Regions from separate parts of the Fictibacillus enclensis genome, predicted to be linked through region 2. Evidence: a T-box and tRNA genes for the amino acid it is inferred to sense, from the RefSeq annotation. Region 2 holds a T-box; the other regions hold tRNA genes.
What was found. The T-box of region 2 lies ahead of leuS (leucine--tRNA ligase). A T-box ahead of a tRNA ligase gene usually reads a tRNA of that ligase, here a tRNA-Leu.
Positions count from the first base shown of each region.

Region 1: it encodes a tRNA-Leu, which carries the amino acid that the T-box ahead of leuS (leucine--tRNA ligase) is inferred to sense. The anticodon was not compared.
Region 3: it encodes a tRNA-Leu, which carries the amino acid that the T-box ahead of leuS (leucine--tRNA ligase) is inferred to sense. The anticodon was not compared.

Region 1 is NZ_CP126109.1:224,232-234,483, forward strand. Features, by position in the region: gene QNH15_RS01295 (Tex family protein) at 1-1,835, shown strand, start outside; gene cmpA (cortex morphogenetic protein CmpA) at 1,861-1,995, opposite strand; gene QNH15_RS01305 (SprT family protein) at 2,099-2,569, shown strand; tRNA gene QNH15_RS01310 (tRNA-Asn) at 2,702-2,776, shown strand; tRNA gene QNH15_RS01315 (tRNA-Ser) at 2,780-2,870, shown strand; tRNA gene QNH15_RS01320 (tRNA-Glu) at 2,880-2,954, shown strand; tRNA gene QNH15_RS01325 (tRNA-Asp) at 3,024-3,099, shown strand; tRNA gene QNH15_RS01330 (tRNA-Gln) at 3,145-3,219, shown strand; tRNA gene QNH15_RS01335 (tRNA-Lys) at 3,227-3,302, shown strand; tRNA gene QNH15_RS01340 (tRNA-Leu) at 3,315-3,400, shown strand; tRNA gene QNH15_RS01345 (tRNA-Leu) at 3,437-3,522, shown strand; tRNA gene QNH15_RS01350 (tRNA-Arg) at 3,565-3,641, shown strand; tRNA gene QNH15_RS01355 (tRNA-Pro) at 3,645-3,721, shown strand; tRNA gene QNH15_RS01360 (tRNA-Gly) at 3,732-3,805, shown strand; tRNA gene QNH15_RS01365 (tRNA-Ile) at 3,816-3,892, shown strand; rRNA gene QNH15_RS01370 (16S ribosomal RNA) at 4,068-5,615, shown strand; rRNA gene QNH15_RS01375 (23S ribosomal RNA) at 5,834-8,772, shown strand; rRNA gene rrf (5S ribosomal RNA) at 8,837-8,952, shown strand; gene QNH15_RS01385 (amino acid permease) at 9,549-10,252, shown strand, end outside.
Region 2 is NZ_CP126109.1:3,419,104-3,429,355, forward strand. Features, by position in the region: gene QNH15_RS17900 (sporulation protein Cse60) at 1-146, opposite strand, end outside; gene QNH15_RS17905 (rhodanese-like domain-containing protein) at 275-583, opposite strand; gene leuS (leucine--tRNA ligase) at 605-3,022, opposite strand; T-box leader at 3,105-3,338, opposite strand; gene QNH15_RS17915 (site-2 protease family protein) at 3,408-4,085, opposite strand; gene QNH15_RS17920 (MDR family MFS transporter) at 4,101-5,294, opposite strand; gene mnmL (tRNA modification radical SAM protein MnmL/YtqA) at 5,478-6,440, shown strand; gene mnmM (tRNA 5-(aminomethyl)-2-thiouridylate-methyltransferase MnmM) at 6,437-7,009, shown strand; gene QNH15_RS17935 (tetraprenyl-beta-curcumene synthase family protein) at 7,044-8,108, opposite strand; gene QNH15_RS17940 (alpha/beta hydrolase) at 8,141-8,920, opposite strand; gene QNH15_RS17945 (gamma carbonic anhydrase) at 9,024-9,542, shown strand; gene QNH15_RS17950 (VOC family protein) at 9,515-9,916, opposite strand; gene QNH15_RS17955 (spore coat associated protein CotJA) at 10,098-10,252, shown strand, end outside.
Region 3 is NZ_CP126109.1:821,465-831,716, reverse strand. Features, by position in the region: gene trmL (tRNA (uridine(34)/cytosine(34)/5-carboxymethylaminomethyluridine(34)-2'-O)-methyltransferase TrmL) at 35-508, opposite strand; gene QNH15_RS04485 (amidase domain-containing protein) at 581-1,468, opposite strand; gene QNH15_RS04480 (methylated-DNA--[protein]-cysteine S-methyltransferase) at 1,552-2,091, opposite strand; gene queG (tRNA epoxyqueuosine(34) reductase QueG) at 2,152-3,297, opposite strand; gene QNH15_RS04470 (B3/B4 domain-containing protein) at 3,386-4,048, shown strand; tRNA gene QNH15_RS04465 (tRNA-Leu) at 4,470-4,554, opposite strand; tRNA gene QNH15_RS04460 (tRNA-Leu) at 4,587-4,675, opposite strand; tRNA gene QNH15_RS04455 (tRNA-Cys) at 4,690-4,764, opposite strand; tRNA gene QNH15_RS04450 (tRNA-Gly) at 4,783-4,857, opposite strand; tRNA gene QNH15_RS04445 (tRNA-Gln) at 4,863-4,937, opposite strand; tRNA gene QNH15_RS04440 (tRNA-His) at 4,944-5,019, opposite strand; tRNA gene QNH15_RS04435 (tRNA-Trp) at 5,024-5,097, opposite strand; tRNA gene QNH15_RS04430 (tRNA-Tyr) at 5,127-5,210, opposite strand; tRNA gene QNH15_RS04425 (tRNA-Thr) at 5,291-5,366, opposite strand; tRNA gene QNH15_RS04420 (tRNA-Phe) at 5,375-5,450, opposite strand; tRNA gene QNH15_RS04415 (tRNA-Asp) at 5,474-5,549, opposite strand; tRNA gene QNH15_RS04410 (tRNA-Met) at 5,553-5,629, opposite strand; tRNA gene QNH15_RS04405 (tRNA-Val) at 5,787-5,862, opposite strand; tRNA gene QNH15_RS04400 (tRNA-Glu) at 5,932-6,006, opposite strand; tRNA gene QNH15_RS04395 (tRNA-Ser) at 6,023-6,113, opposite strand; tRNA gene QNH15_RS04390 (tRNA-Asn) at 6,120-6,194, opposite strand; rRNA gene rrf (5S ribosomal RNA) at 6,206-6,321, opposite strand; rRNA gene QNH15_RS04380 (23S ribosomal RNA) at 6,632-9,570, opposite strand; rRNA gene QNH15_RS04375 (16S ribosomal RNA) at 9,789-10,252, opposite strand, start outside.

The sequences.
Region 1 (10,252 bases), 1.9 Mb from region 2:
GAAGAACCCGGGCGACGGTAGCCAAGGAAAAGGGGCTTGAAGCGCTGGCTGAATGGCTCATGAGCCAGCCGTGGCAAGGCGATGTCCTGGCAAAGGCGAAAGAGTTCCTGTCCGAGGAAAAAGAGGTACATACACCTGAAGAAGCACTCGCGGGTGCGCAGGATATACTAGCCGAGCAGATTTCAGACGATGCGGCGATTCGATCGTGGATCCGAGACCTTACGTTTAAGGAAGGACAGCTGCAAACGTCTTTAAAGAAAAACGGAGAAGACGAAAAAAAGGTCTACGAAATGTATTATGAGTACAGTGAACCGGTTGGCAAAATCGTGCCTCACCGTATTCTTGCCATCAACCGCGGCGAAAAAGAAGACGTTCTGAAGGTGGAAGTGGAAGCACCTGCTGAAAAAATTATTCAGCGGCTGAACCGGACGGTAATCAAGAAATCGGAATCTCCCGCTGCACCTTATTTACAAGAGGCGATTGAGGACAGCTACCGAAGGCTGATTGCTTCTTCCATCGAACGAGACATTCGGAACGAACTGACCGATAAGGGTGAGGAACAGGCCATTCACATCTTTTCTGAAAACCTGAGGAACCTGCTTCTTCAATCTCCGCTAAAAGGCCGTATGGTTTTAGGGGTGGATCCTGCTTACCGAACGGGCTGCAAGCTTGGTGTTGTGGATGAAACGGGGAAAATGCTTCATATTCAGACCATTTATCCAACACCGCCAAGATCGGAAGTGCAAAAGTCCGAAGCGGTCGTCAAAGGCCTGATTGATACTTACGGTATCAATGTCATTGCCATTGGAAACGGAACAGCTTCCAGGGAAACCGAACAATTTATCGTCGATACCATTAAAGGTTTAAAGGAGCCGGTTTCCTATATTATCGTCAATGAAGCAGGAGCCAGTGTATATTCCGCTTCAGGAATCGCCAGGGAAGAGTTTCCTGACCTTCAGGTGGAGGAGCGAAGTGCCATTTCCATAGTACGAAGACTGCAGGATCCGCTGGCTGAACTGGTGAAAATTGACCCGAAATCGGTTGGAGTCGGACAATATCAGCATGATGTATCGCAAAAACGATTGAACGAATCCCTGACCTTTGTTGTGGAAACCGCAGTAAACCAGGTAGGCGTCAACGTGAATACAGCTTCTTCTTCCTTGCTTCAGTATGTAGCCGGCTTGTCCAAGACCGTTGCGCAAAATATTGTAAAAGCGAGAGAAGAAAAAGGGAAGTTTGAAAAACGCGAAGAACTGAAGAAGATTCCGCGCCTCGGTGCGAAAACGTACGAGCAATGTATCGGATTTCTAAGAATTCCGGACGGGAAAAATCCGCTCGACCAAACGGCCATTCACCCGGAGAGCTATAAAGAAACGCTGTTGCTTTTAAAAGAAATGAACAGTGAGGTAGCAGAAATCGGCACAGATAGCCTGAAAGACAAGCTGAAATTGATCGATGTGGAAGCAATGGCGGCGCAACTCAATATTGGGGTGCCCACTCTTCATGACATCGTGGACGGACTGCTTCGTCCAAACCGGGATGTGCGGGAAGAGCTTTCAAAGCCCCTGCTGAAAACCGATGTCCTTAAGCTCGAAGACCTTAAACAAGGAATGGAGCTGGAAGGAACGGTGCGAAATGTCGTTGATTTTGGCGCTTTTGTGGATATTGGCGTGAAACAGGACGGCCTTGTTCATATCTCCAAGCTGGCCAAGCGCTTTGTGAAGCACCCCATGGATGTGGTTAGCGTTGGGCAGGTTGTTACCGTTTGGGTGGATAGCGTGGATCTCAATAAAGGAAGAGTGGCTCTTACCATGCTGCCTCCGGAGGCGCAGTAATATCCAATCAAAAAGTTTCTGTTTGTCAGGGAAGACTTTTACTTTCGGTGTTGTTATTTTTTTGATTATAAAAAAACCAGCATTGATTTAATAAACGGATTTGATAACGGTCTTTTTGAAAATAAGCTTTTCTGAGTTGTTTCTTAAACCATGTGGGCATAGACAAAACCTCCGCGTATTTAAGCGTGATTTAGTCTATGTCTCATGGCTTGTTGATGTGACCAACTTTTTGTTCTATAGAAGGAGAAAGGATAGGAAAGAAAATGGATCAAAGGGAACTTCAATTGCTCGTGGAGCAGGTATCAAATGATTATTTTCACAAACCCTTCCGGCATAATGCCCGTTTCAACGGCCGTTTACGGACAACCGGCGGCAGGTATTTACTCAGGTCCCATGATATAGAGATCAACCCTAAGCAGATGACACAGTTTGGGATGCAGGCATTAGTGGGTATCATTAAGCATGAACTGTGCCATTATCATCTGCATATCGAGGGAAGGGGCTACCAGCACAAAGATCATGAATTTAAACAGCTGCTGAAAAAAGTGGGCGGTCTGAGATATTGTGAAGTCCTGCCGGGTACCCGAACAACCCAAGCTTATAAATACCTCTATATATGCACAGACTGTAAGCAGCAATACAAGCGGAAGCGCAAGGTTGACACAAGGAAATACGTGTGCGGAAAATGCCGGGGGAAATTGTTTTTTAAAAGTGATGAGAAAAGTGTTGACTAGGTGTTCAAATCTGTGTTAGATTAATAAAGTCGCTGAAAGACATCTTGCTGTTTACATAAACAAAATAAATGAAAAAAACAGTTGACTTTTTGAGAAAAAACAAGTATGATTTTAAATGTCTCAAAAACACATTCCACAGTAGCTCAGTGGTAGAGCTATCGGCTGTTAACCGATCGGTCGTAGGTTCGAGTCCTACCTGTGGAGCCATACAGAGAAGTACCCAAGTGGCTCAAGGGGCTCCCCTGCTAAGGGAGTAGGTCGCTAACGCGGCGCGAGGGTTCGAATCCCTTCTTCTCTGCCAGTTTTTATCGGCCCGTTGGTCAAGCGGTTAAGACACCGCCCTTTCACGGCGGTAACACGGGTTCGAATCCCGTACGGGTCACCAAGTATATTTCGGAAGAAAAGAACCAAGTATTTTTCGGAAGAAAAAACGGACAAGCTGTTTTATTAAAATGGGCTCGTGGTGTAGCGGTTAACATGCCTGCCTGTCACGCAGGAGATCGCCGGTTCGATCCCGGTCGGGCCCGCCATTTTACTTAAAACCAACATTTAAATAAGAAATGCATCATGATTATTGGGCTATAGCCAAGTGGTAAGGCAACGGACTTTGACTCCGTCATTCGTAGGTTCGAATCCTGCTAGCCCAGCCATCTTCATGAGCCATTAGCTCAGTTGGTAGAGCATCTGACTTTTAATCAGAGGGTCGAAGGTTCGAGTCCTTCATGGCTCACCATTTACACATCATGCGGGTGTGGCGGAATTGGCAGACGCGCTAGACTTAGGATCTAGTGTCTTTACGGCGTGGGGGTTCGAGTCCCTTCACCCGCACCATTTTTTCAAAAATGTACTTATAACTTTAACTGCTTTGCGGTCGTGGCGGAATGGCAGACGCGCTAGCTTGAGGGGCTAGTGGGGGCAACCCCGTGGAGGTTCGAGTCCTCTCGACCGCACCAATAGCTTCTCATATATAACATAAAACCCATCAAGAATAATACGCGCCCTTAGCTCAGCTGGATAGAGTGTTTGACTACGAATCAAAAGGTCGGGAGTTCGAATCTCTCAGGGCGCGCCATAACGGGAAGTGGCTCAGCTTGGTAGAGCACCTGGTTTGGGACCAGGGGGTCGCAGGTTCAAATCCTGTCTTCCCGACCATCTTTTCAATGCGGGTGTAGTTTAGTGGTAAAACAAGAGCCTTCCAAGCTCTGGTCGTGAGTTCGATTCTCATCACCCGCTCCATTTTATTTTTGGGCCTATAGCTCAGCTGGTTAGAGCGCACGCCTGATAAGCGTGAGGTCGATGGTTCGAGTCCATTTAGGCCCACCATTTTTAAGGGCAATGCACTTGACATTCGCTCTGACAATGGATATAATAATTAAGCTACGCAAATGATGTAGCGATTAAATGTTCTTTGAAAACCAAACAAAAGCCAGAGTAAGTCAGGGATTTTACAATCCCATCAATTTCTTATTTTTAAACTTTAAGAGCTATATCAAACACTTTATTGGAGAGTTTGATCCTGGCTCAGGATGAACGCTGGCGGCGTGCCTAATACATGCAAGTCGAGCGAATGACGAGGAGCTTGCTCCTCTGATTTAGCGGCGGACGGGTGAGTAACACGTGGGTAACCTGCCTGTAAGACGGGGATAACTCCGGGAAACCGGAGCTAATACCGGATGATAACGAGAAGCGCCTGCTTCTTTTTTGAAAGTCGGTTTCGGCTGACGCTTACAGATGGGCCCGCGGCGCATTAGCTAGTTGGTGAGGTAACGGCTCACCAAGGCGACGATGCGTAGCCGACCTGAGAGGGTGATCGGCCACACTGGGACTGAGACACGGCCCAGACTCCTACGGGAGGCAGCAGTAGGGAATCTTCGGCAATGGACGAAAGTCTGACCGAGCAACGCCGCGTGAGCGATGAAGGCCTTCGGGTCGTAAAGCTCTGTTGTCAGAGAAGAACAAGTACCGGAGTAACTGCCGGTACCTTGACGGTACCTGACCAGAAAGCCACGGCTAACTACGTGCCAGCAGCCGCGGTAATACGTAGGTGGCAAGCGTTATCCGGAATTATTGGGCGTAAAGCGCGCGCAGGCGGTCTTTTAAGTCTGATGTGAAAGCCCACGGCTCAACCGTGGAGGGTCATTGGAAACTGGGAGACTTGAGTGCAGGAGAGAAAAGTGGAATTCCACGTGTAGCGGTGAAATGCGTAGAGATGTGGAGGAACACCAGTGGCGAAGGCGGCTTTTTGGCCTGTAACTGACGCTGAGGCGCGAAAGCGTGGGGAGCAAACAGGATTAGATACCCTGGTAGTCCACGCCGTAAACGATGAGTGCTAGGTGTTGGGGGGTTCCACCCTCAGTGCTGACGTTAACACATTAAGCACTCCGCCTGGGGAGTACGGCCGCAAGGCTGAAACTCAAAGGAATTGACGGGGGCCCGCACAAGCAGTGGAGCATGTGGTTTAATTCGAAGCAACGCGAAGAACCTTACCAGGTCTTGACATCCTCTGACCACTTGAGAGATCAAGCTTTCCCCTTCGGGGGACAGAGTGACAGGTGGTGCATGGTTGTCGTCAGCTCGTGTCGTGAGATGTTGGGTTAAGTCCCGCAACGAGCGCAACCCTTGACCTTAGTTGCCAGCATTCAGTTGGGCACTCTAAGGTGACTGCCGGTGACAAACCGGAGGAAGGTGGGGATGACGTCAAATCATCATGCCCCTTATGACCTGGGCTACACACGTGCTACAATGGGTGGTACAAAGGGTTGCGAAGCCGCGAGGCCGAGCCAATCCCAAAAAGCCACTCTCAGTTCGGATTGTAGGCTGCAACTCGCCTACATGAAGCCGGAATTGCTAGTAATCGCGGATCAGCATGCCGCGGTGAATACGTTCCCGGGCCTTGTACACACCGCCCGTCACACCACGAGAGTTTGTAACACCCGAAGTCGGTGGGGTAACCTTTTGGAGCCAGCCGCCGAAGGTGGGACAGATGATTGGGGTGAAGTCGTAACAAGGTAGCCGTATCGGAAGGTGCGGCTGGATCACCTCCTTTCTATGGAGACATGAGCACTCAGGTGCCTCATGAATCTTACTCTGAGCTTTTGTTTGGTTTTGAAAGAACATCGTTTCTTTCAATTCATAATAAGGTTACACATTTGTTGTGGCCATGTTCCTTGAAAACTAGATAACGAAACATCCAAACAAGCCAACTAATTCATTAGTTGTGCGCTGATTTAGTACTATTTTTAACGATCTTACGATCGTGTTAAAGGTTAAGCTAGAAAGGGCGCACGGTGGATGCCTTGGCACTAGGAGCCGAAGAAGGACGGGACGAACACCGATATGCCTCGGGGAGCTGTAAGTAAGCGTTGATCCGGGGATTTCCGAATGGGGGAACCCACCATCCGTAATGGGATGGTATCCATATCTGAATACATAGGATATGAGAAGGCAGACCCGGGGAACTGAAACATCTAAGTACCCGGAGGAAGAGAAAGCAAATGCGATTTCCTGAGTAGCGGCGAGCGAAACGGAAACAGCCCAAACCAGAGGGCTTGCCCTCTGGGGTTGTAGGACACTCTACATGGAGTTACAAAGGAACGGGGTAGATGAAGCGGTCTGGAAAGGCCGGCCAAAGAAGGTAACAGCCCTGTAGTTGAAACTTCGTTCCCTCCTGAGTGGATCCTGAGTACGGCGGGACACGTGAAACCCCGTCGGAATCCGGGAGGACCATCTCCCAAGGCTAAATACTCCCTAGTGACCGATAGTGAACCAGTACCGTGAGGGAAAGGTGAAAAGCACCCCGGAAGGGGAGTGAAAGAGATCCTGAAACCGTGTGCCTACAAGTAGTTGGAGCCCATTAACGGGTGACAGCGTGCCTTTTGTAGAATGAACCGGCGAGTTACGATAACGTGCAAGGTTAAGCCGAGAAGGCGGAGCCGCAGCGAAAGCGAGTCTGAATAGGGCGCCATAGTACGTTGTCGTAGACCCGAAACCGTGTGATCTACCCATGTCCAGGGTGAAGTTCAGGTAACACTGAATGGAGGCCCGAACCCACGCACGTTGAAAAGTGCGGGGATGAGGTGTGGGTAGGGGTGAAATGCCAATCGAACACGGAGATAGCTGGTTCTCCCCGAAATAGCTTTAGGGCTAGCCTCGCGGCTAGAGTCCTGGAGGTAGAGCACTGATTGGACTAGGGGCCCCCACAGGGTTACCGAATTCAGTCAAACTCCGAATGCCAGAGACTTATCCGCGGGAGTCAGACTGCGAGTGATAAGATCCGTAGTCAAGAGGGAAACAGCCCAGACCATCAGCTAAGGTCCCAAAGTATACGTTAAGTGGGAAAGGATGTGGAGTTGCCCAGACAACCAGGATGTTGGCTTAGAAGCAGCCACCATTTAAAGAGTGCGTAATAGCTCACTGGTCGAGTGACTCTGCGCCGAAAATGTACCGGGGCTAAACGTATCACCGAAGCTATGGATTGTACCGTCAGGTACAGTGGTAGGGGAGCGTTCGAAGTGCGGTGAAGTCAGACCGGAAGGACTGGTGGAGCGCTTTGAAGTGAGAATGCCGGTATGAGTAGCGAAAGACAAGTGAGAATCTTGTCCATCGAAAGCCTAAGGTTTCCTGAGGAAGGCTCGTCCGCTCAGGGTTAGTCGGGACCTAAGCCGAGGCCGAAAGGCGTAGGCGATGGCCAACAGGTTGAAATTCCTGTACCACCTCCTTTCCGTTTGAACGACGGGGGGACGCAGGAAGGTAGGGAGAGCGCGCGAATGGAAATGCGCGTCTAAGCAGTTAGGCTGATTGTGAGGCAAATCCCGCAATCGTGAAGGCTGAGCTGTGACGGCGAGGGAAATTACAGTACCGAAGTCCCTGATCCTACACTGCCAAGAAAAGCCTCTAGTGAGGAAAGAGGTGCCCGTACCGCAAACCGACACAGGTAGGCGAGGAGAGAATCCTAAGATGATCGGGAGAACTCTCGTTAAGGAACTCGGCAAAATGACCCCGTAACTTCGGGAGAAGGGGTGCTCTGGTAGGGTTTATCGCCCGAGAGAGCCGCAGTGAATAGATCCAAGCGACTGTTTAGCAAAAACACAGGTCTCTGCGAAGCCGCAAGGCGAAGTATAGGGGCTGACACCTGCCCGGTGCTGGAAGGTTAAGAGGAGGGGTTATCCCTTAGGGGAGAAGCTCTGAATTGAAGCCCCAGTAAACGGCGGCCGTAACTATAACGGTCCTAAGGTAGCGAAATTCCTTGTCGGGTAAGTTCCGACCCGCACGAAAGGTGTAACGATTTGGATACTGTCTCAACGAGAGACCCGGTGAAATTATAGTACCTGTGAAGATGCAGGTTACCCGCGACAGGACGGAAAGACCCCATGGAGCTTTACTGCAGCTTGATATTGGATTTTGGTACAGTTTGTACAGGATAGGTAGGAGCCTGAGAAGTCGGAGCGCCAGCTTCGATGGAGGCGTCGGTGGGATACTACCCTGACTGTATTGAAATTCTAACCTGGAACCGTGATCCGGTTCGGAGACAGTGTCAGGTGGGCAGTTTGACTGGGGCGGTCGCCTCCTAAATCGTAACGGAGGCGCCCAAAGGTTCCCTCAGAATGGTTGGAAATCATTCGCAGAGTGTAAAGGCACAAGGGAGCTTGACTGCGAGACCTACAAGTCGAGCAGGGACGAAAGTCGGGCTTAGTGATCCGGTGGTTCCGCATGGAAGGGCCATCGCTCAACGGATAAAAGCTACCCTGGGGATAACAGGCTTATCTCCCCCAAGAGTCCACATCGACGGGGAGGTTTGGCACCTCGATGTCGGCTCATCGCATCCTGGGGCTGAAGTAGGTCCCAAGGGTTGGGCTGTTCGCCCATTAAAGCGGTACGCGAGCTGGGTTCAGAACGTCGTGAGACAGTTCGGTCCCTATCCGTCGCGGGCGCAGGAAATTTGAGAGGAGCTGTCCTTAGTACGAGAGGACCGGGATGGACACACCGCTGGTGTACCAGTTGTTCCGCCAGGGGCATAGCTGGGTAGCTACGTGTGGACGGGATAAGTGCTGAAAGCATCTAAGCATGAAGCCCCCCTCAAGATGAGATTTCCCATCACGTCAAGTGAGTAAGACCCCTTAGAGATGATGAGGTTGATAGGTCTGGTGTGGAAGCGTGGTGACACGTGGAGCTGACAGATACTAATCGGTCGAGGGCTTATCCTTAATTAAATCAGTAAGTTTGGATGAAGTTATCTAGTTTTGAGGGAATATGCCTCAAAAACATATGTCTGGTGGCAATAGCGAAGAGGTCACACCCGTTCCCATACCGAACACGGAAGTTAAGCTCTTCAGCGCCGATGGTAGTTGGGGGCTTCCCCCTGTTAGAGTAGGACGTTGCCGGGCAAATGAAAGCACTGCTGAGAAATCAGCGGTGCTTTTTTGTTTTGTCGAAAGATGAAAATGACGTGATATGCAAGTAAATCGTGTCGAACCGCAACTAAATTCCCGATCACCGCAACTAAATCATGTCGAAGCGCAAGTAAGAGAGGCCAACCCGCAACTAAATCATGTCGAACCGCAAGTAACGCCGCCACGAGGGGAACAAACAGGCCTCATCCCAGCTTCGCCCACACCGAAAATCCCTAAATAAGTCCTTTTTCTTTCCAAGTATCTTCTCCAAAGAGAGTAAACGGACCACAAACTTAATAAAAAAGCTCCTAATTAGTCCCTTACTATTCAAAAACCCCCTAATTAGTCTCCTTATTTTTTAAAAACCCACTAAAAAGGGAGGCAAAGTTGCCCCATCGTCTCCTGTATGTATCCAATTTTCTTTTTGGTTAATAAGCTGTATAATCATAGAGGTGGAGGCGAAAGAAACCCTTATTTATCAAGGGATAGGGCTATATCCTCATTAAATGAATGAGTTTGTCGAATTACATACTATATGATAGAATAAGCATGAAAGCGCTTTAATCAGACATCAGGGAGGACAACATGAAATGAAGCAACAAGAGGAACTTCATCGTGGATTGGAATCAAGACATATTACGCTAATGTCACTGGGCGCTGCAATTGGTGTCGGGTTATTTTTGGGTTCAGCCAGTGCGATTAAGCTCGCTGGTCCGGCCATTCTTGTAGCCTATACCATTGCAGGAGCTGTTATGTTTCTTATTATGCGTGCACTTGGGGAGATGGCGATTCATAATCCGGTTGCCGGTTCTTTCAGCCGATATGCGAAGGATCATCTGGGACCGCTCTCCGGCTATATCACCGGGTGGAATTACTGGTTTCTATGGGTCGTTACCTGTATGGCCGAGATTACGGCTGTGGGGATCTATATGGAGAAGTGGTTCCCGAACGTTCCGAATTGGATCTGGGCGCTTGCAGCCCTCGTTATTATGGCTTCGGTAAACTTAATTACCGCCAAAGCATATGGTGAATTTGAATTCTGGTTTGCCATGATTAAGATTGTTGCCATTATCGCATTGATTATTTCTGGTTTGGGTATTATTTTCTTTGGATTTGGAAATCATGGAATTGCGACTGGAATCAGCAACCTCTGGTCACATGGAGGTTTTGCGCCAAACGGCTTTAAAGGTATCTTGATGTCCATGCAAATGGTCATGTTCGCCTTCCTGGGAATTGAGATGATCGGTGTAACTGCCGGGGAAGTCAAGAATCCGAAAAAGGTATTGGCACGGGC
Region 2 (10,252 bases):
TCCTCTTCTGCTCTCAGACTGTCACTGATAGAAACCTGGTACTTAACATCTTTGATTTTGGATTCAGGAATATTCTCCAGAAAAGCATTAACCGCTTCTTCCAGGTCTTCTTCATGTTCTTCATCAAATAATTTGATCTTTAACATACCCCACCTCCTGTCTAAGTAATTCCCTCCCGGTTTCGTCGAATCCTTTGTAAAAATCCCACTAGTTTTGCAGTTTAAAACAATCCATAAAAAAACCCGGCTGCGCATTTTGACAGCCAGGTCTTAATTTATTCGGAATCTCTTTCATAAGCCAGCATGCCGCCGACCATGTTTTTTACTTTATATCCATGATCCTGAAGGAAGTAAGATACGTTCACACTTCGATTCCCGGAACGGCAGATGATGATATGCTCTTCGTCCGGATTTATCTCATCCAATCGATCAGGGATCTCCATCATCTTGATGTGTTTCGCTTCAGGAATCTTTCCCGCAGCGATTTCCTCATCCTCACGAACATCAATGAGGGAGATGGCCTCACCCTTTTTCAGCTTAGCTTTCACCTCTTCAGGAGTAATCGTTTCAATATGATCTGTCAATTCATTTCACCTCTTTGCGGATTAATTGGCAACGATATTCACGAGCTTGCCTGGAACTGCAATGACTTTGCGGACTGTTTTCCCTTCAATGCTGCTTTGAACCGCGTCACTGTCCATTGCTGCCTGCTCCATGTCTTCCCGTGTAATGTCAGCTGGTACGCTGAGCTTAGCTTTTACTTTACCGTTTATCTGTACTACAATCTCGACCTCTTTATCCACCAATTTGGCTTCATCCCATACCGGCCAAGCTTCATAGGCAATGGTTCCGCTGTGGCCAAGCTTTTCCCAAAGCTCTTCCGTGATGTGTGGAGCAATTGGAGAAAGAAGCTTCACAAAGCCTTCCATCGCGTACTTCGGAAGAACCTTTTGCTTGTTGGCTTCGTTCACGAACACCATCAATTGAGAAATACCAGTGTTAAACCGAAGTCCTTCAAAGTCCTCCGTTATCTTTTTCACGGTCTGATGATAAACCCGCTCAAAGGTATCTGTTCCCTGCTCCTCTGTGATTGCAGGATTAAGCTCTCCGTTATCTGCGACAAACAGGCGCCACACACGGTCAAGGAAACGGCGGGATCCGTCAAGCCCCGTCGTGCTCCATGCGATAGAGGCATCGAGCGGTCCCATGAACATCTCGTACATACGGAGAGTATCTGCACCGTGCGAGGCGACGATTTCATCCGGGTTCACTACATTGCCTTTGGACTTGCTCATTTTTTCATTGTTCTCGCCAAGAATCATTCCCTGGTTGAACAACCGCTGAAACGGCTCTTTTGTCGAAACAATGCCAAGATCATAAAGCACCTTATGCCAAAAACGGGCATAGAGCAAGTGAAGAACCGCATGTTCTGCACCGCCGATATAAATATCAACCGGCAGCCAGTGCTGAATTTTCTTAGGATCGGCAATCATTTCGCTGTTTTTTGGATCGATGTACCTTAAATAGTACCAGCAGCTTCCTGCCCATTGCGGCATTGTATTGGTTTCGCGGCGTCCTTTTTTGCCGGTTTCTGGATCCACTACATTCACCCATTCTGATACGTTGGCGAGCGGGGATTCTCCTGTACCTGATGGCTTGATTTCTTCCACCACAGGCAGTTGCAAAGGAAGTTCTTCTTCAGGAACGTGAGTCATTGTTCCGTCTTCCCACAGAATGATCGGGATCGGCTCACCCCAATAGCGCTGGCGGGAGAACAGCCAGTCACGCAAACGGTACGTGATTTTCTTTTCGCCCTTTTTATTTTCTTCGAGCCAGCTGTTGATTTTATTGATGGCTTCCTCTTTATCCAGACCGTCCAGGAAGTTGGAATTCACATGCTTTCCGTCGCCGGCATAAGCTTCTTTGCTCACATCTCCGCCTTCTACAACCTCGATGATCGGCAATTCAAATTTCATCGCAAATTCATGATCGCGCTCGTCATGTCCCGGTACGGCCATAATGGCACCCGTGCCATAAGTCGCCAGCACATAGTCGGCGATCCAGATTGGCACCCGTTTGCCATTAACTGGATTGACCGCATAAGCACCGGTAAAGACACCTGTTTTTTCCTTGGAAAGCTCGGTGCGTTCAAGGTCAGACTTAGTAGCCACTTCATTTTTGTATTGCTCGACAGCCTGCTTTTGGGCTTCTGTAGTAATCTCATTGACATATGCATGCTCAGGAGCAAGCACAAGATAGGTCGCTCCGAACAAGGTGTCCGGACGTGTTGTAAACACGGTTACTTGCTTGTCATATCCGTCAATTTCAAAATGAACTTCAGCACCTTCCGAACGGCCGATCCAGTTGCGCTGCATTTCTTTCAGACTTTCCGGCCAATCCAGCTCTTCCAAATCTTCAAGAAGGCGATCGGCATAGGCTGTAATCTTCAGCATCCACTGTCTCATCGGTTTCCTGACAACCGGATGGCCTCCGCGTTCGCTTTTTCCATCGATGACTTCTTCGTTCGCAAGGACTGTCCCCAGTGCCTCACACCAGTTCACAGGTACTTCGTCAACATACGCCAATCCTTTTTTATACAGCTGGATAAAAATCCATTGGGTCCACTTGTAATACTCCGGATCAGTCGTGTTGACTTCACGGTCCCAGTCATAGGAGAAGCCAAGTTCTTTGATCTGTCTGCGGAAGGTATTTATGTTCTTTTCGGTGAACTCAGCCGGATCATTTCCTGTATCAAGTGCATACTGCTCGGCCGGCAAGCCGAATGCGTCCCACCCCATAGGGTGCAGTACATTGTAATCCTGCATACGCTTCATGCGTGAAAGGATGTCAGTGGCTGTATAGCCTTCCGGATGACCAACGTGAAGTCCGGCACCGGACGGATAAGGAAACATATCCAGGGCGTAAAATTTCTTTTTTGAGTAATCCTCTTCGGTCTTAAATGTTTTTTTGTTTTCCCAATATTGCTGCCATTTCGGCTCGATCTTTCGATGATCGTAATGCATACTGTCTTTTCCTCCCTGTTACTATCATTCACCCTTTAAAGTAATAAAGACAAAATAAAAAACCTTCCGCCCCTAAAACTCATTCAGGGACGAAAGGTTGTGTATACTTATTAACCTGCCGCGGTACCACCCACATTAGCGTGCAAACGTGCCACGCTCTCTCATTGGACCCTTAACGCGGGTTGCACGACAGAAGCTACAAATGTTCACTTCCGCAACTACAAGGCGAGTTCAAAAAGGTTTGGGGTTGACTTGCACCATCCGTCAACTCTCTGCTTCCTTCTGCTTTTTTACTAGTCCTTATCATCGTAATTTACCATATTTAACTTGTATTGTATGAATACCAAAGCAAATTGTCAAGTGTAGCTTAGCCCTATTTTCCTAGTTATATACCAGATTCAAAGAAAGGACGAATCCAGTTATCCACCGTATTGGCGACAGCAGGCACGATGGTATTGAAAATCGGATAGATGGTGTAACGGTCGAGCGGTGTTAAAACGAGAACCAGGAAAATGATGACCCCAAAATGCTCATATTTCATCATTTTCGCCCGGACTCTATCCGGTGCCAGGTCCTCGAGAACGCGATAGCCGTCAAGCGGCGGGACCGGAAGCAAGTTAAATACAAACAGCAAGACATTTAAATAGACAAGCATGTTGATCAGCCGGTCGATAAAATCAATTCCCTTTTCCGACACACCGTCCACGACACCCGTTGTAAAAAGTGAATAAAAAACAATGATGCCAATAACAGCGATCAATATATTGCTCAGCGGCCCGGCAATCGAAACAAGAATGCCATATAAGTGAGGGCGCTTGAAGTTCCGGCGGTCAACCGGAACAGGCCTCGCCCATCCAAAGCCGGCAATCAGCAAGAGAATGGTGCCGATGGGATCAAGATGGGCAATCGGCGAAAGGGTAAGCCGGCCCTGGTTCTTTGCTGTCGGATCACCGCATAGATAAGCGGTAAATGCGTGGGCAAATTCATGAATGGTAAATGCAATAACCAATGAAATGATGACAAACGGCAGTTCCTGAAAATTAAAAGCCATGAAATTTTCCATTCAACTCTCCTTATTTCAAACGGTCTTTTTCTGCGAAAGATCGCGGACAGCAATCTTTCTGTCGTACAATTGCGTAAGTGCCATGCTAATCAGGTACAAACCAAAAATGACACTAAAAACAGCATTCATTCCCCAGGTGTCTGCGAGAATGCCGCCAAATGATGGCCCGATCATTCGTCCCGCTGTAGCCGTACTATTCACGATTCCCTGATAAAAGCCGGCCCTGCCCGCAGGGGCAAGTTCATTAGCAATGGAAGGAACGCCTGGCCAAACCAGCATTTCCCCTAGCGTCAGAACCACCATTGCTCCAAGAAAACCTGCAAATGACTCGGCCTGACTCACTATAATAAACGAAAGAATGAAGATTACATAACCTGCAAGAATTTGAGTTTTTGTGGCAGCGGTCCATTTGTTTAAAACATAAGTGAGGACTGGCTGCAAAAGGACAATCAATGCACCGTTCACCGTCCAAAGCAGACTGTACAGTCTAAGGCTGATGCCTGTTTCCTGCGTAAAGACCGCAATCGTGGATGGCCACTGCACATAACAGATCCATGCCAGCAAATAGCCTGCGCATAAAATGAGCAGCCCGGTAAACATAGTCTTGTTCTGTATTCTTGTATTCTGGGTAAGAATGGTTTCCGGAGCAATCTCTGACGCTTTGCTGCTCATCTCTTTAAAACCAAATAAAACGAGCAGAAAAAATACGGCACAAAGGCCGGCGTTTCCGATGAACGACCATTGAAAGGAAACGGAAGCGACAAATCCGCCGCCAGCCGCTCCGAGCGCCACCCCCACATTCTGGGCAACATAAATGGCGTTAAATGCTTTTCGCCCGCCTTCTTTCCAGACGGTTCCCGCCATGGCATACATGGATGGAAAGGTCATTCCCATCCCGAATCCAATCACCGCAAGAAGAAGGGCATAAAACAAAAATGTATGATAAAACACTAACAGTACAAGGGCAAGAAGGGTGATCGAAACTCCGGCAAGAATGGCACGGTAACCACCAAGCCTGTCAAACAACAGGCCGCCAGCCAGATTGCCCAGCACCCCGGCGCCCGAATTGATCATGAGCACAATTCCCGCAGCAGTCAGCGACTTTCCGAGATGCTCATGTATGTAAATCGTATTCACCGGCCACAAAAAAGTTGATCCTGTTACATTCAGGACCATGCCGATAATAAGCAGCCAAAGCGACTTTGGCATACCAAGCCCCCCATTTCAGCAAAAGAATACCCCTAAGTATTGTAGTGCTTTTTCTGCGTGCTGACAATTGTAAACCTGCCTCCTCCTCCCCTCTAACCGAATGTTGGAGAATGGACTCTCCCATGCTAAAATGGCATATAGTGCGATAGTGAGCATTTTTGTTAAGTTAAGGAGTGAATCTAATTGCCAGACCTAAGTTTTCCCGCCCATTTTGGCGACAAGCGTTTTTATACATGGAATACCCATCTACGAAACCATTTTGATGAAAAAATTATCAAAGTCCCTCTTGATGGCGGCTTTGACTGTCCAAATCGTGACGGAAAAGCAGCATACGGCGGCTGTACCTTTTGCTCGCAGAGCGGATCCGGGGATTTTGCCGGGGACCGTCGTGATGATTTGATCACCCAGTTTCATACGGTAAAAGAACGTATGCACCGAAAATGGAAAAAAGGGAAATACCTTGGCTATTTTCAGGCTTTTTCCAATACTTATGCCCCCGTGGAAAAGCTGCGGGAAATGTTTGAATCCATCCTGGAGCAAAAGGATGTCGCCGGACTGGCCATTGCCACCCGTCCCGACTGTTTGCCTGACGATGTGGTTGAATATCTTGCAGAACTCAATGAACGGACCTACCTGTGGGTCGAGCTGGGTCTTCAAACGGTCCATGAACGGACTGCCCTTCTCATCAACCGTGCCCACGACTACCAAACCTATGTAGAAGGTGTGCAAAAGCTCCGTCAACATAATATTCGGGTATGCTCCCATATTATTAACGGGCTTCCACTGGAAACACCAGAAATGATGATGGAAACGGCAAGAGAAGTAGCCAAGCTGGATGTACAGGGCATCAAGATCCATTTGCTTCACCTGTTAAAAAAAACGCCGATGGTCAAGCAATACGACAAGGGAATGCTTCAGTTTCTGGACTTTGATACCTACGTTAATCTCGTATGTGACCAGCTTGAGATTCTTCCCCCTGAAATGATGATACACCGCCTTACGGGTGATGGGCCCCCTGAATTAATGATTGGCCCGATGTGGAGTATGAATAAATGGAAAGTCCTGAACGCGATCGAAAGCGAACTTGAACGAAGAAACAGTTACCAGGGAAAATATTATTCTGAAGAAATGGTGAGGCCGCTATGAATCTACAAGGAATACTGCCATTTGCAAGAACATTGCTCGAAGCCGCTGCGTCAGATGGAAGTGCTGTTATCGATGCCACATGCGGAAACGGGAATGACACACTTCATCTTTCACGAATGGTCGGTAAGAGGGGCCGTGTGTTTGGATTTGACATTCAGGAATTGGCGATTCAAAACACCACCCGCCGGTTGTTGGAAGAACAGGCACTTGACAATGTAACCCTTTTTCACGCCGGCCACCATACGATGAAATCTGCCATTCCAGTGGAATACCACGGTTCGATTAAAGCTGCCATCTTTAATCTCGGCTATTTGCCCGGTGGAAATAAAGAGATTGTCACACAAAGCGATTCCACAATAGAGGCACTGGAACAGCTTTATGATCTGCTTGCTCCCGGGGGAATCGCCGTACTGGTCATCTACCACGGCCATGAACAAGGAAAGAAAGAACGGGATACCGTTTTAAAGTATGCCAGTCAGCTGGATCAGCAAAAAGCCCATGTCCTGCAATACGGATTTATTAATCAAAAAAACAGTCCTCCTTTTATTGTGGCGATTGAAAAAAGATAAAGAGCGGAAACTGCATGTGCAGTATCCGCTCTTTTTATACAGAAGGCTTTAGTCGTTGCATCAATCTTCGGTTCATATAAAAGAAATAGGTTATTCCTCCGCCCATTTTCATGATCTTGCCTGCCGCCTTTTTAATGCCAGGGTGGCGGTCGACCTTCTGATCGGCAAGATAGATACCAAGCAGTCCTCTGTTGATGAGTTTGTGAAATTTGCTGTCCGGCAGCCGCTGAATGCTGTGGTCAGCCTGTTCAACAAAATGGCCAAACCGCTCCAGAAGCTGATTTCCGTTTTCATAATACGAGCAAAAATTGAGGTCGCCCCCCTCTTCATCTTCCTGCTGATCCACAAAATAATCGAGCAGAATATGCAAACCTTGAACCCAGGGAAAGTAGCCGTTTTTAATCACCTGAACCTGTTCAGCAGTCAAACTTTTCTGCGAAGCGTAGGAGACCAGGCAAAAAATACCGAGAGTCGAGCCTGTACAGGCCGAAAATTCGTACCAGCTCATGGCAGGCAGCGAATCCTTGTGGCTTCGGTACCAGGCCTGCAGCCTCGGTACCCGTTCCTCAATCATCACATGCTTATGTATTTGCAAATCACAATAATAATGTGCGAGATCAAGCAGTGAATCCGCGATGGAAGAATAATGCGGAATTTCCGAAAGAATGTGCTGACACGTTTGTACCAGGCTCCAAAGGTAATCCCCATCATTTTGGTCTTCTCTCATACGATAGTAATTTTTCCTTTCAGTCCCCGGTGTCAGCGCATGAATCATAGATTCGTGCAGCGCTTCAAAATCCTTGGGATCAAGTGAAGTGCTTCGGTCACAGAGATTATCCAAATAGTCGCTGATTGTCTGATAGGCTACCACAAATTCAATAACCTTTTGCCGCTGTTCACCTGCCAGAAGAGCCAGTATGGCTCCTCCCTGGCAATGGAATTCCTTTGTATCAATGCTCATCAGAGCCTGTTTTCTAAGTTCGTCATTGGGGATGGTCTCTGCCTTTTCCCGCCATTTCTCTAAAAAAAGTGCTACATCGGGCAGAACATTGCGATAGATGCGATACATTAATGCCCAAGGTTGATTCGGTACACTCATTTCAATTTTCCACCCCTTGCAATCATCCAAAATCAAAAATGAAGATTTAAATACGATTTCATAAATTTAAAAACATCATCCCGTTCCGGCTCGTTCAGCACTTCATGATACAAGCCCGGGTATTCTTTATACATTTTATCATGGAGTTCAAGCCGGTTAAACCAGCTGCGGACCGCACGTTTATCCACAATCCGGTCGTCTCCTCCCTGTATGACCAAAAGCGGCACGTTCGGAAAGCGGTCCGTCTCCTGATGAGCCTGTTTCATGGCGCTTACAAGCTCACGGTACCATCTTACCGACACCTTCTCCACCAGCAGCGGATCAGAAGCATCCCGCAGAAGAACCTGTTCATTTCTTGTTTTGTTGACAGGATCCAGATTGGCAGAAAATTTGATGGAAGGAGCCACTGTGTTCAGGACCCTGGAAAGTGTTTCAATTCCCTTCTTTGGTGGACTCGCAAGCCCCAGGCATGGTGATGAAAGAATGATGCATTTTAAGGTAAAGTTCCTCTCCGTTGCTGCACGGATAGCGGCAAGTCCTCCCATGCTGTGGCCAAAAAGGAATACAGGAAGGGAATACAGCTCAGCTTCTGTAATCCATTCTTCTATCGTGAGAATATATTCATCAAAAGAATCAATGTGCCCGCGGCGGCGGGTGGTCGTTCCCTGTCCGGGAAGGTCTCCCATTAAGACATGAAAGCCTGCGGCGTTAAACTGCTGAATCAGCCATTCATAGCGGCCGTGATATTCCCCCGCACCATGAACCATGATAACGGCACCTTTTACTACATCCTTAGTTTCCCACTTCCACATAACAGCATCCCCTTCTCGAAATAATTATCCTTTGATAGAATAGAATGAAAAGCTAAAAACAGTTTAAAAACCCGATTTTATTTGAAAACAGGATGTGATACGTTTGATTTACCCTTACAATGGAAAAAATCCAGTCATTGCAAAAAGCGCCTATATTGCAGATTATGTAACCATTACCGGCGATGTGACCATCGGAGAAAACAGTTCCATCTGGTTTAACACAGTCATACGCGGAGATGTTTCCCCCACGATTATCGGCAATGGCGTAAATGTTCAGGATAACTCGGTTCTTCACCAAAGCCCCAACCGCCCCCTGATCCTTGAAGATGGAGTGACGGTTGGACACAGTGTTATTTTACATAGCAGTCTCATCCGGAAAAATGCGCTGATCGGAATGGGCTCACTGGTCCTTGATGGTGCTGAAATTGGCGAAGGCGCATTTATCGGAGCCGGCAGCCTCGTTCCCCCAGGAAAAAAGATACCGCCAAATTCCCTGGCGTTTGGCCGTCCAGCCAAAGTGATTCGGGAATTAAATGCTGACGACATCGCCGATATGAACCGCATTCGCCGTGAATATCAGGAAAAAGGGCAGTATTACAAGTCGCTTTCCGAATCCGATTGACGATCGCCGTTAAACTCGATTAAGTTGCCGTCCGGATCACATACATATACCTGGTGCCATGGCGTCTTATTCTCGGGTTTATTATGATATGGCACCTTGAAGTGATCCAGTTTTTTCAATAACCCCGGAATATCGTTCACCCGTATGGCAAAATGGCCATCCCGGCTATCCAGGTCATCCGTTCCTCTTAATGCTTTTCCCTGCGGGTTTACGATCAAATGAAGCTGAGTTGCGCCAAAATTGTACCATACGCCCGGAAAACCAAACTGCGGGCGCTCTTTGTCTGCTTTGAACCCCAATATGCCTTCATAAAAATACAACGCTTTCTTCAAATCAGTTACCACTAGTGAAACGTGATGGATTCCTTCGTACATGGCTTCCCCTTCCATTCATCCCAAAATTTTTTCCGTACATAATGCATGTTCTGGATAAATCATACCACAAGATGATTTCCTATTTAAATGGATAAACCCCAGAAGCCGCTTTTACCTTAAAGTCATATTTCCTCCTCTTGTTCAATAAAGTAGTAAGAGCCCTTTTTTGGAGGTGAACTTATTGAAACCGATAAAATCCTATACCCCTTACCACAGTCCGTTTGATCCTTGTCCTCCCATCGGCAAAAAGTACTACCGCACTCCACCGCAACTGTATATGACATTCCAGCCGCCCAACCTGCCGCAGTTTTCCCCGAGGGAAGCATTACAGAAAGG
Region 3 (10,252 bases), 2.5 Mb from region 2:
CCCGGGACGTTTTTTTATTTATTTCACCAGCAGCTTATGTGAGCGCCGGAAAACCTTGCTGGCGCAATGCTTCATAAATTAAGATGGCGGCTGTATTGGAAAGGTTCAGCGACCGGATGTTATCATTCATCGGCAGCCTGAAACAATATTCCTCGTTTGCCTTCAATAATTCATCCGGCAATCCGGTTGTCTCCCGGCCAAATACAAAAAAGTGATCCCTGGCCGGCGCGCTGTAATCCATATCGGTATACCGCTGCTTTCCAAACTTTGTAATATAGTAAAACAATCCTTCCGGAAACCGTTCAAACAGTTCTTCCAGCGAATCATAGTAATGAACATTTACATGTTCCCAGTAATCAAGACCTGCACGCTTTAGCTGTTTGTCATCCGTTGAGAAGCCAAGCGGCCGGATCAGATGCAGTGAAGTGCCTGTTCCCGCACATGTACGGGCAATATTCCCTGTATTCGCCGGGATCAGTGGCTGATAAAGAACTACATGTAAACCCAAAACTCTCACCTCGTATACTAATATCTTCATTATTATAGCACTTTTATGAAGAATTAGCCCTGAGGTGGAACTTTACGTAATATGAAAGAACTTATATTTAATTTTCGGAGTATAAGCCGTAGAGTCTTCATACCTCCAATACCTCATCCGGCTGTCCGTGGAATGGGCATTTACCAGCGGCTCGCCCGAAGAATCCTTCCCCACGACAATGGTGGTATGCTGCCAGTGACCGTCGCCGTCAAAATCATAGCAAATAACATCACCCGGGATGAGCTGGCTCGCAGAGGATTTCTCCCTCGCCTGGAGGGTTGCCTTTGATCCGCTTAAATACCACCGCATGGCGTTGGCCACTGTCCAACTGTAGCTCCAGTCATGATACTTAAACCACCACCCTTTGGAACGTGTCCCGTGATGGGCCATGGGAATGCCTCCCCCCGCATGAAGGCACTGGGAGATATAGTTTGTACAATCAACATCAAATGACTTGTAAGCTGGATTGTAGGTATTCCACCATCGCTCGGCATACCGTACCGCTGCAAGCCGATCGTACGAATGCTTTCGCGGTTGAGGCGGATCCGTTTCCCTTTCGATCTTCACTTTTTCTTTATGCTTCCCTTCAGGATTCAGCAGCTGGTCGCTGATCAGCACGTCGTCTTTAAACACAGCCCGCCTCTGCTGGATCCACTCCTCAACATAAAAATCGAATCCATGCCGGATTAAATTGCTGAAGTGAAGTACATAATCCACCTGTCTCGTATCATTAAAAACCGAATGCCTGAGAACCTGCGCCTCCACATTATTATTGACAAGAACCGCATTCCTTTCATGCAGTGCCTGTTTTTTCCTTGCAAAGCTTTCCCTTTCCTCCATCGGAAGCTGAACACTATCACTCCAGTTCTCATTGACCATCCAGTCGGTCAGCTTTTGGACATAAAATTTGAGATGTTCCAGCCAGTTCATATGGCACCTCCACTGCTGCAAAAGTAACGTACTATTACCATATGAATCAGAGCCAAAAAAAAAGAACCGTCATAATAAACGGTTCAGGAAGACTTAGGTATAAAGTTTTGAAGCTCGATGTTTAAAAGAAGCTCTTTTTTATCCAGACCCCCGCCGTAACCGACCAGGGCACCATTGCTCCCTACCACACGATGACAAGGAATAATGATCGGAACTGGATTTTTATTGTTTGCACTGCCTACAGCTCTTACTGCTTTGGGTGCACCAATTCCTTGAGCAATGTCTTTATAGGAACATGTGGCACCATAGGGAATTCCCTTAAGCTCCTCCCACACTTTAATCTGAAAAGGAGTGCCATATAAATCCAAAGGAATAGTAAACTGTTGGAGATTCCCGCTGAAATAACTCGCAAGCTGATCAACAGCCGGTTTGAGTTCTTCCGGTGAATGGATCAGTTCCCCCTTAAGATAGTGCTTTGACATCCAGGATTGAAGGGATGGTAAATTTTCTTCAAGGCTCCCAAAGTCAATCCGGCAAATGCCGTTTTGTGTAGTGATCACAGTCAGGGGGCCAATGGGGCTATCCATTTCCTCGTAAGAGAATAAGGTTTTGATATTACACATAAAAATCCCTTCTTTTATTTTCTTGGTTTCTATACTAACGGACATGCAGTTGCGATGCGATTAGTGTATGCCTTGATTTTGAATCATTTGAAGGCCTTTGTTGATCTCAGCTGCCACATTTCCGTCATTTTCTTGTTCTTTCGCCGAAATAAGCTCGTTTTCCGCCGCCTCTGAGCCTATTTTACCGAGTGCCCAGGCAGCGGTTCCGCGAATAACGGGCCTTTGGTCCTCCTTCATGAGCTGCGCCAAATCTCCGACAGCACTGGTATCCTTAAAATGGGCAAGCGCAATGATGGCATTTCGTTGAATCGGCTTTTTCCCCCTCCAGGAACCAGACACATGGCCGAACTTCTCCTTGAATTCCCGGTTGCTCATCTTCAGTAGCGGCTTTAATAAAGGTTTTGCAATTTCAGGATCCGGCTCCATTTCGGGATGAAGGTGAAAATCTTTTCCTTTATTTTTAGGGCAGACCGTTTGGCATGTATCACAACCATACAACCGGTTGCCGATCTTTTCACGATATTGATCAGGAAGAAAATCCTTAGTTTGTGTTAAAAAGGCGATGCATTTGTTCGAATCGAGCTGTCCCCCTTGTACGAGAGCGCCCGTAGGACAAGCCTCCACACAGATGTTGCAATCTCCGCATTGGTCTGTGATGGGCGTATCAGGCGGAAGATAAACCGTCGTCAGCATCTCTCCCAAATAAACATATGAACCAAACTCCGGCGTAATGGTTGCGCAATTTTTTCCGCTCCAGCCAATTCCGGCACTTTCTGCCACCGCACGATCAGACAGTTCGCCGGTATCCACCATCGACACAGAACGGGCATACGGGGCTTTTTCAGCGATAAATGCTTCCAGCAGCCTTAATTTCTCACGCAAAATATGATGGTAATCCACACCCCAGGAAGCTCTGCAAAATATTCCTCTTCTCGCTTCCCTTGTACTTTGTGGAGCATCTTTCATCCTGGAAGGATAAGCAAGAGCAATCGAGATGATGGTGTTCGCTCCCTCAAGCAGCAGCTGGGGATTCGTCCGTTTCTCGATATCTTTTTCTTCGAATCCAGATTGGTATCCGTGGTTCTGCTGTTCCTTAAGCCTTTCCTTCAGTTCCGCAAAGACATCCGCGGCAGCAAACCCAATCTTGTCGATACCAATTGATTTACTATATGCAAGGAGTTCTTCTTTTAACTGGGCGCCTGTCATGACTGCACCTCCTTTCTCCTTAAATGGATGATTTCATCTATGGTAAACTAACTATAAAATACAGCTATAAGATAAGGGTGAAAAGTTGATGATTAAACTGGCAGAGGACATAAAAAAGCTTGTTCCTTCCTTTAAAATGGGCGTAATACTATATCATGATATCGTGATTGAAGAATCACCGCAAATGCTAAAAGGCAGATTCCAATTATTTCTTGAATCCCTGAAACTAGATGCTCTTGAAAAGGCTGCGGCCGACCACCCGGGTATACAGGAATGGCGTCAGGTCTTCAAAAAGCTTTCCATGGATCCGTCCCGCTACAGACCTTCCTCTGAAGCTCTCCTGCGCCGTGTATATGGCGGCAAGGACGTAGCACTGGTCAATTCGGCCGTTGACGTAAATAACTTCTTTTCCCTTCAATATGGTATACCTTTAGGGATTTATAATGCAGATGGGGTCCATGGAGACGTTGAAATTAAAATAGGAGCTCCTGGAGATCAATATGAAGGGTTAAACGGTCGTTTAATGAACATGGAAGGGAAACTTCTGTCAGCAGACGAAAACGGCGCATTTGGAAGCCCTATCGTCGATTCCAAACGCACCATGACAGGAGAACAGGTCAAAAATGCCCTCCAGCTCGTTTACCTCAGACCCTCCATGGCGGACGATGAGGCCCAAAAACTGCTATCAGCGATCGAGAAAATGTTTGTTCAAATCAACGGCGGTTCCTCTGAATCCTATCTCATCCAATAAAAAAAGCGCAGGACTTCATTTAAAACGAAGTCCTGCGCTAAAACCTACAACTGCCTTGATACCAATATAGTCAGCGTGTATTAAAAATATGACAACCTTCCATTACTTTTTATGAAATCAAGAACATAAAGGTCCGCAAATATTGAAACACTCTGTTCCACTGATTGTCGTTTCTGCCCCTATTGTTCCGATTGGATATTGCTGGTCCAATGTAATGGAGAACGTGAAAGTTGGCTGGCTTAGGGCAAACATATTTATGTTGTTTCTTATTCATCAACCATCGATCACTCTTTCAAATTCGTTTACAACCAGTACATTCAAACAATGAAAGATGGGAGACGGCATATGTGAGGTAAGAAGATTGTCCATTTAAGCAAAAAAGACTCCTTACAAATGTAAGAAGTCTTTGATAGTTATGTAATGGTACCGGTGGTCGGGGTCGAACCGACACTCCCGAAGGAACACGATTTTGAGTCGTGCGCGTCTGCCAATTCCGCCACACCGGCATGTGAAAAGTAAAGCTGGCAGTGTATTTAATTGGTGCCGAGGGCCGGACTCGAACCGGCACGGTAGTCACCTACCGCAGGATTTTAAGTCCTGTGTGTCTGCCAATTCCACCACCCCGGCTGGGTGGTATGTAGTGGAGGCGGCAACCGGATTCGAACCGGTGGATAAGGGTTTTGCAGACCCTGGCCTTACCACTTGGCTATGCCGCCATTTAAAGATCATATAATTGGAGCGGAAGACGGGATTCGAACCCGCGACCCCAACCTTGGCAAGGTTGTATTCTACCACTGAACTACTTCCGCATATATGGCTGGGCTAGCAGGATTCGAACCTACGAATGACGGAGTCAAAGTCCGTTGCCTTACCACTTGGCTATAGCCCAATCATATGGGGCGACCGATGGGAATCGAACCCACGAATGCCGGAACCACAATCCGGTGCGTTAACCACTTCGCCACGATCGCCATATGGCAGGGGCAGTAGGAATCGAACCCACACCAAAGGTTTTGGAGACCTTCGTTCTACCTTTAAACTATGCCCCTAAATCAAAATAAATGTGCTAAAAATTAGATGGTGGAGGGGGACGGATTCGAACCGCCGAACCCAAAGGAGCGGATTTACAGTCCGCCGCGTTTAGCCACTTCGCTACCCCTCCATGAGAGACAAAACCTATTTTAATACATATCCATGTATTCTTCAAGAGGAAATTTCTTACACTTTGAACAAAAAGGATAGTGGTGCCGGCTAGAGGACTTGAACCCCCAACCTACTGATTACAAGTCAGTTGCTCTACCAATTGAGCTAAACCGGCGCCAAAAATGGTGGCTCGAGACGGAATCGAACCGCCGACACGAGGATTTTCAGTCCTCTGCTCTACCGACTGAGCTATCGAGCCAAAACTTCTTATTAAAGATAAAATGGCGGACCCGACCGGGATCGAACCGGCGATCTCCTGCGTGACAGGCAGGCATGTTAACCGCTACACCACGAGTCCATTTGGTTGCGGGGACAGGATTTGAACCTGCGACCTTTGGGTTATGAGCCCAACGAGCTACCAGACTGCTCCACCCCGCGATGATATTAAGGTTACGGACGATGTGTCCGAGTATGAGGAACTCTTCCTCTACCAGTATTTTCTTTGAAGTGTATGCGTCGAGTTTACTCGCAGCTTAATCGTGCTGTAGCGCTCGTTGCTCCACCCCGCGATGATAATCAATATATTAAGATAAAATGGTGGAGGATGACGGGTTCGAACCGCCGACCCCCTGCTTGTAAGGCAGGTGCTCTCCCAGCTGAGCTAATCCTCCGAAAGGTTTATATGTATAAGTTTTTTTCTTCGAAAAAAACATGGTTGTTTTCATTTTCATGAAAAAACTTGGTGACCCGTACGGGATTCGAACCCGTGTTACCGCCGTGAAAGGGCGGTGTCTTAACCGCTTGACCAACGGGCCGTATGTTAAGTAATTATGGCGGAGAGCAAGGGATTTGAACCCTTGATACGCGGTTAACGTATACACGATTTCCAATCGTGCTCCTTCGGCCACTCGGACAGCTCTCCATATAATGGCTCCACAGGTAGGACTCGAACCTACGACCGATCGGTTAACAGCCGATAGCTCTACCACTGAGCTACTGTGGAATAATATATATGCCCGGCAACGTCCTACTCTAACAGGGGGAAGCCCCCAACTACCATCGGCGCTGAAGAGCTTAACTTCCGTGTTCGGTATGGGAACGGGTGTGACCTCTTCGCTATTGCCACCAGACATATATCGGTTTGTGATCAACGGCGATTTGCTTCGTCAGCTTCACTCCTCCTCTTCCTCATGTACGGTAAGTACACTCCGGAGAGTCGTCGTTTTGCTTCCTTGAATCTCTTGTCGCTGACAAACCTTTTGTTTTTGAGGCATATTCCCTCAAAACTAGATAACTTCATCCAAACTTACTGATAACGTCCAGCTTCATGAACCATATCCTCGAGGTCGTTTCGTCCCTTCCGACGAACACCAAAACCGTGTTCTTGTCAGGGTCTCCAACGCTTGTCGGATATAAGCGGTTCATTCCGCTTTTGTTTTTAAGGATAAGCCCTCGACCGATTAGTATCTGTCAGCTCCACGTGTCACCACGCTTCCACACCAGACCTATCAACCTCATCATCTCTAAGGGGTCTTACTCACTTGACGTGATGGGAAATCTCATCTTGAGGGGGGCTTCATGCTTAGATGCTTTCAGCACTTATCCCGTCCACACGTAGCTACCCAGCTATGCCCCTGGCGGAACAACTGGTACACCAGCGGTGTGTCCATCCCGGTCCTCTCGTACTAAGGACAGCTCCTCTCAAATTTCCTGCGCCCGCGACGGATAGGGACCGAACTGTCTCACGACGTTCTGAACCCAGCTCGCGTACCGCTTTAATGGGCGAACAGCCCAACCCTTGGGACCTACTTCAGCCCCAGGATGCGATGAGCCGACATCGAGGTGCCAAACCTCCCCGTCGATGTGGACTCTTGGGGGAGATAAGCCTGTTATCCCCAGGGTAGCTTTTATCCGTTGAGCGATGGCCCTTCCATGCGGAACCACCGGATCACTAAGCCCGACTTTCGTCCCTGCTCGACTTGTAGGTCTCGCAGTCAAGCTCCCTTGTGCCTTTACACTCTGCGAATGATTTCCAACCATTCTGAGGGAACCTTTGGGCGCCTCCGTTACGATTTAGGAGGCGACCGCCCCAGTCAAACTGCCCACCTGACACTGTCTCCGAACCGGATCACGGTTCCAGGTTAGAATTTCAATACAGTCAGGGTAGTATCCCACCGACGCCTCCATCGAAGCTGGCGCTCCGACTTCTCAGGCTCCTACCTATCCTGTACAAACTGTACCAAAATCCAATATCAAGCTGCAGTAAAGCTCCATGGGGTCTTTCCGTCCTGTCGCGGGTAACCTGCATCTTCACAGGTACTATAATTTCACCGGGTCTCTCGTTGAGACAGTATCCAAATCGTTACACCTTTCGTGCGGGTCGGAACTTACCCGACAAGGAATTTCGCTACCTTAGGACCGTTATAGTTACGGCCGCCGTTTACTGGGGCTTCAATTCAGAGCTTCTCCCCTAAGGGATAACCCCTCCTCTTAACCTTCCAGCACCGGGCAGGTGTCAGCCCCTATACTTCGCCTTGCGGCTTCGCAGAGACCTGTGTTTTTGCTAAACAGTCGCTTGGATCTATTCACTGCGGCTCTCTCGGGCGATAAACCCTACCAGAGCACCCCTTCTCCCGAAGTTACGGGGTCATTTTGCCGAGTTCCTTAACGAGAGTTCTCCCGATCATCTTAGGATTCTCTCCTCGCCTACCTGTGTCGGTTTGCGGTACGGGCACCTCTTTCCTCACTAGAGGCTTTTCTTGGCAGTGTAGGATCAGGGACTTCGGTACTGTAATTTCCCTCGCCGTCACAGCTCAGCCTTCACGATTGCGGGATTTGCCTCACAATCAGCCTAACTGCTTAGACGCGCATTTCCATTCGCGCGCTCTCCCTACCTTCCTGCGTCCCCCCGTCGTTCAAACGGAAAGGAGGTGGTACAGGAATTTCAACCTGTTGGCCATCGCCTACGCCTTTCGGCCTCGGCTTAGGTCCCGACTAACCCTGAGCGGACGAGCCTTCCTCAGGAAACCTTAGGCTTTCGATGGACAAGATTCTCACTTGTCTTTCGCTACTCATACCGGCATTCTCACTTCAAAGCGCTCCACCAGTCCTTCCGGTCTGACTTCACCGCACTTCGAACGCTCCCCTACCACTGTACCTGACGGTACAATCCATAGCTTCGGTGATACGTTTAGCCCCGGTACATTTTCGGCGCAGAGTCACTCGACCAGTGAGCTATTACGCACTCTTTAAATGGTGGCTGCTTCTAAGCCAACATCCTGGTTGTCTGGGCAACTCCACATCCTTTCCCACTTAACGTATACTTTGGGACCTTAGCTGATGGTCTGGGCTGTTTCCCTCTTGACTACGGATCTTATCACTCGCAGTCTGACTCCCGCGGATAAGTCTCTGGCATTCGGAGTTTGACTGAATTCGGTAACCCTGTGGGGGCCCCTAGTCCAATCAGTGCTCTACCTCCAGGACTCTAGCCGCGAGGCTAGCCCTAAAGCTATTTCGGGGAGAACCAGCTATCTCCGTGTTCGATTGGCATTTCACCCCTACCCACACCTCATCCCCGCACTTTTCAACGTGCGTGGGTTCGGGCCTCCATTCAGTGTTACCTGAACTTCACCCTGGACATGGGTAGATCACACGGTTTCGGGTCTACGACAACGTACTATGGCGCCCTATTCAGACTCGCTTTCGCTGCGGCTCCGCCTTCTCGGCTTAACCTTGCACGTTATCGTAACTCGCCGGTTCATTCTACAAAAGGCACGCTGTCACCCGTTAATGGGCTCCAACTACTTGTAGGCACACGGTTTCAGGATCTCTTTCACTCCCCTTCCGGGGTGCTTTTCACCTTTCCCTCACGGTACTGGTTCACTATCGGTCACTAGGGAGTATTTAGCCTTGGGAGATGGTCCTCCCGGATTCCGACGGGGTTTCACGTGTCCCGCCGTACTCAGGATCCACTCAGGAGGGAACGAAGTTTCAACTACAGGGCTGTTACCTTCTTTGGCCGGCCTTTCCAGACCGCTTCATCTACCCCGTTCCTTTGTAACTCCATGTAGAGTGTCCTACAACCCCAGAGGGCAAGCCCTCTGGTTTGGGCTGTTTCCGTTTCGCTCGCCGCTACTCAGGAAATCGCATTTGCTTTCTCTTCCTCCGGGTACTTAGATGTTTCAGTTCCCCGGGTCTGCCTTCTCATATCCTATGTATTCAGATATGGATACCATCCCATTACGGATGGTGGGTTCCCCCATTCGGAAATCCCCGGATCAACGCTTACTTACAGCTCCCCGAGGCATATCGGTGTTCGTCCCGTCCTTCTTCGGCTCCTAGTGCCAAGGCATCCACCGTGCGCCCTTTCTAGCTTAACCTTTAACACGATCGTAAGATCGTTAAAAATAGTACTAAATCAGCGCACAACTAATGAATTAGTTGGCTTGTTTGGATGTTTCGTTATCTAGTTTTCAAGGAACATGGCCACAACAAATGTGTAACCTTATTATGAATTGAAAGAAACGATGTTCTTTCAAAACCAAACAAAAGCTCAGAGTAAGATTCATGAGGCACCTGAGTGCTCATGTCTCCATAGAAAGGAGGTGATCCAGCCGCACCTTCCGATACGGCTACCTTGTTACGACTTCACCCCAATCATCTGTCCCACCTTCGGCGGCTGGCTCCAAAAGGTTACCCCACCGACTTCGGGTGTTACAAACTCTCGTGGTGTGACGGGCGGTGTGTACAAGGCCCGGGAACGTATTCACCGCGGCATGCTGATCCGCGATTACTAGCAATTCCGGCTTCATGTAGGCGAGTTGCAGCCTACAATCCGAACTGAGAGTGGCTTTTTGGGATTGGCTCGGCCTCGCGGCTTCGCAACCCTTTGTACCACCCATTGTAGCACGTGTGTAGCCCAGGTCATAAGGGGCATGATGATTTGACGTCATCCCCACCTTCCTCCGGTTTGTCACCGGCAGTCACCTTAGAGTGCCCAACTGAATGCTGGCAACTAAGGTCAAGGGTTGCGCTCGTTGCGGGACTTAACCCAACATCTCA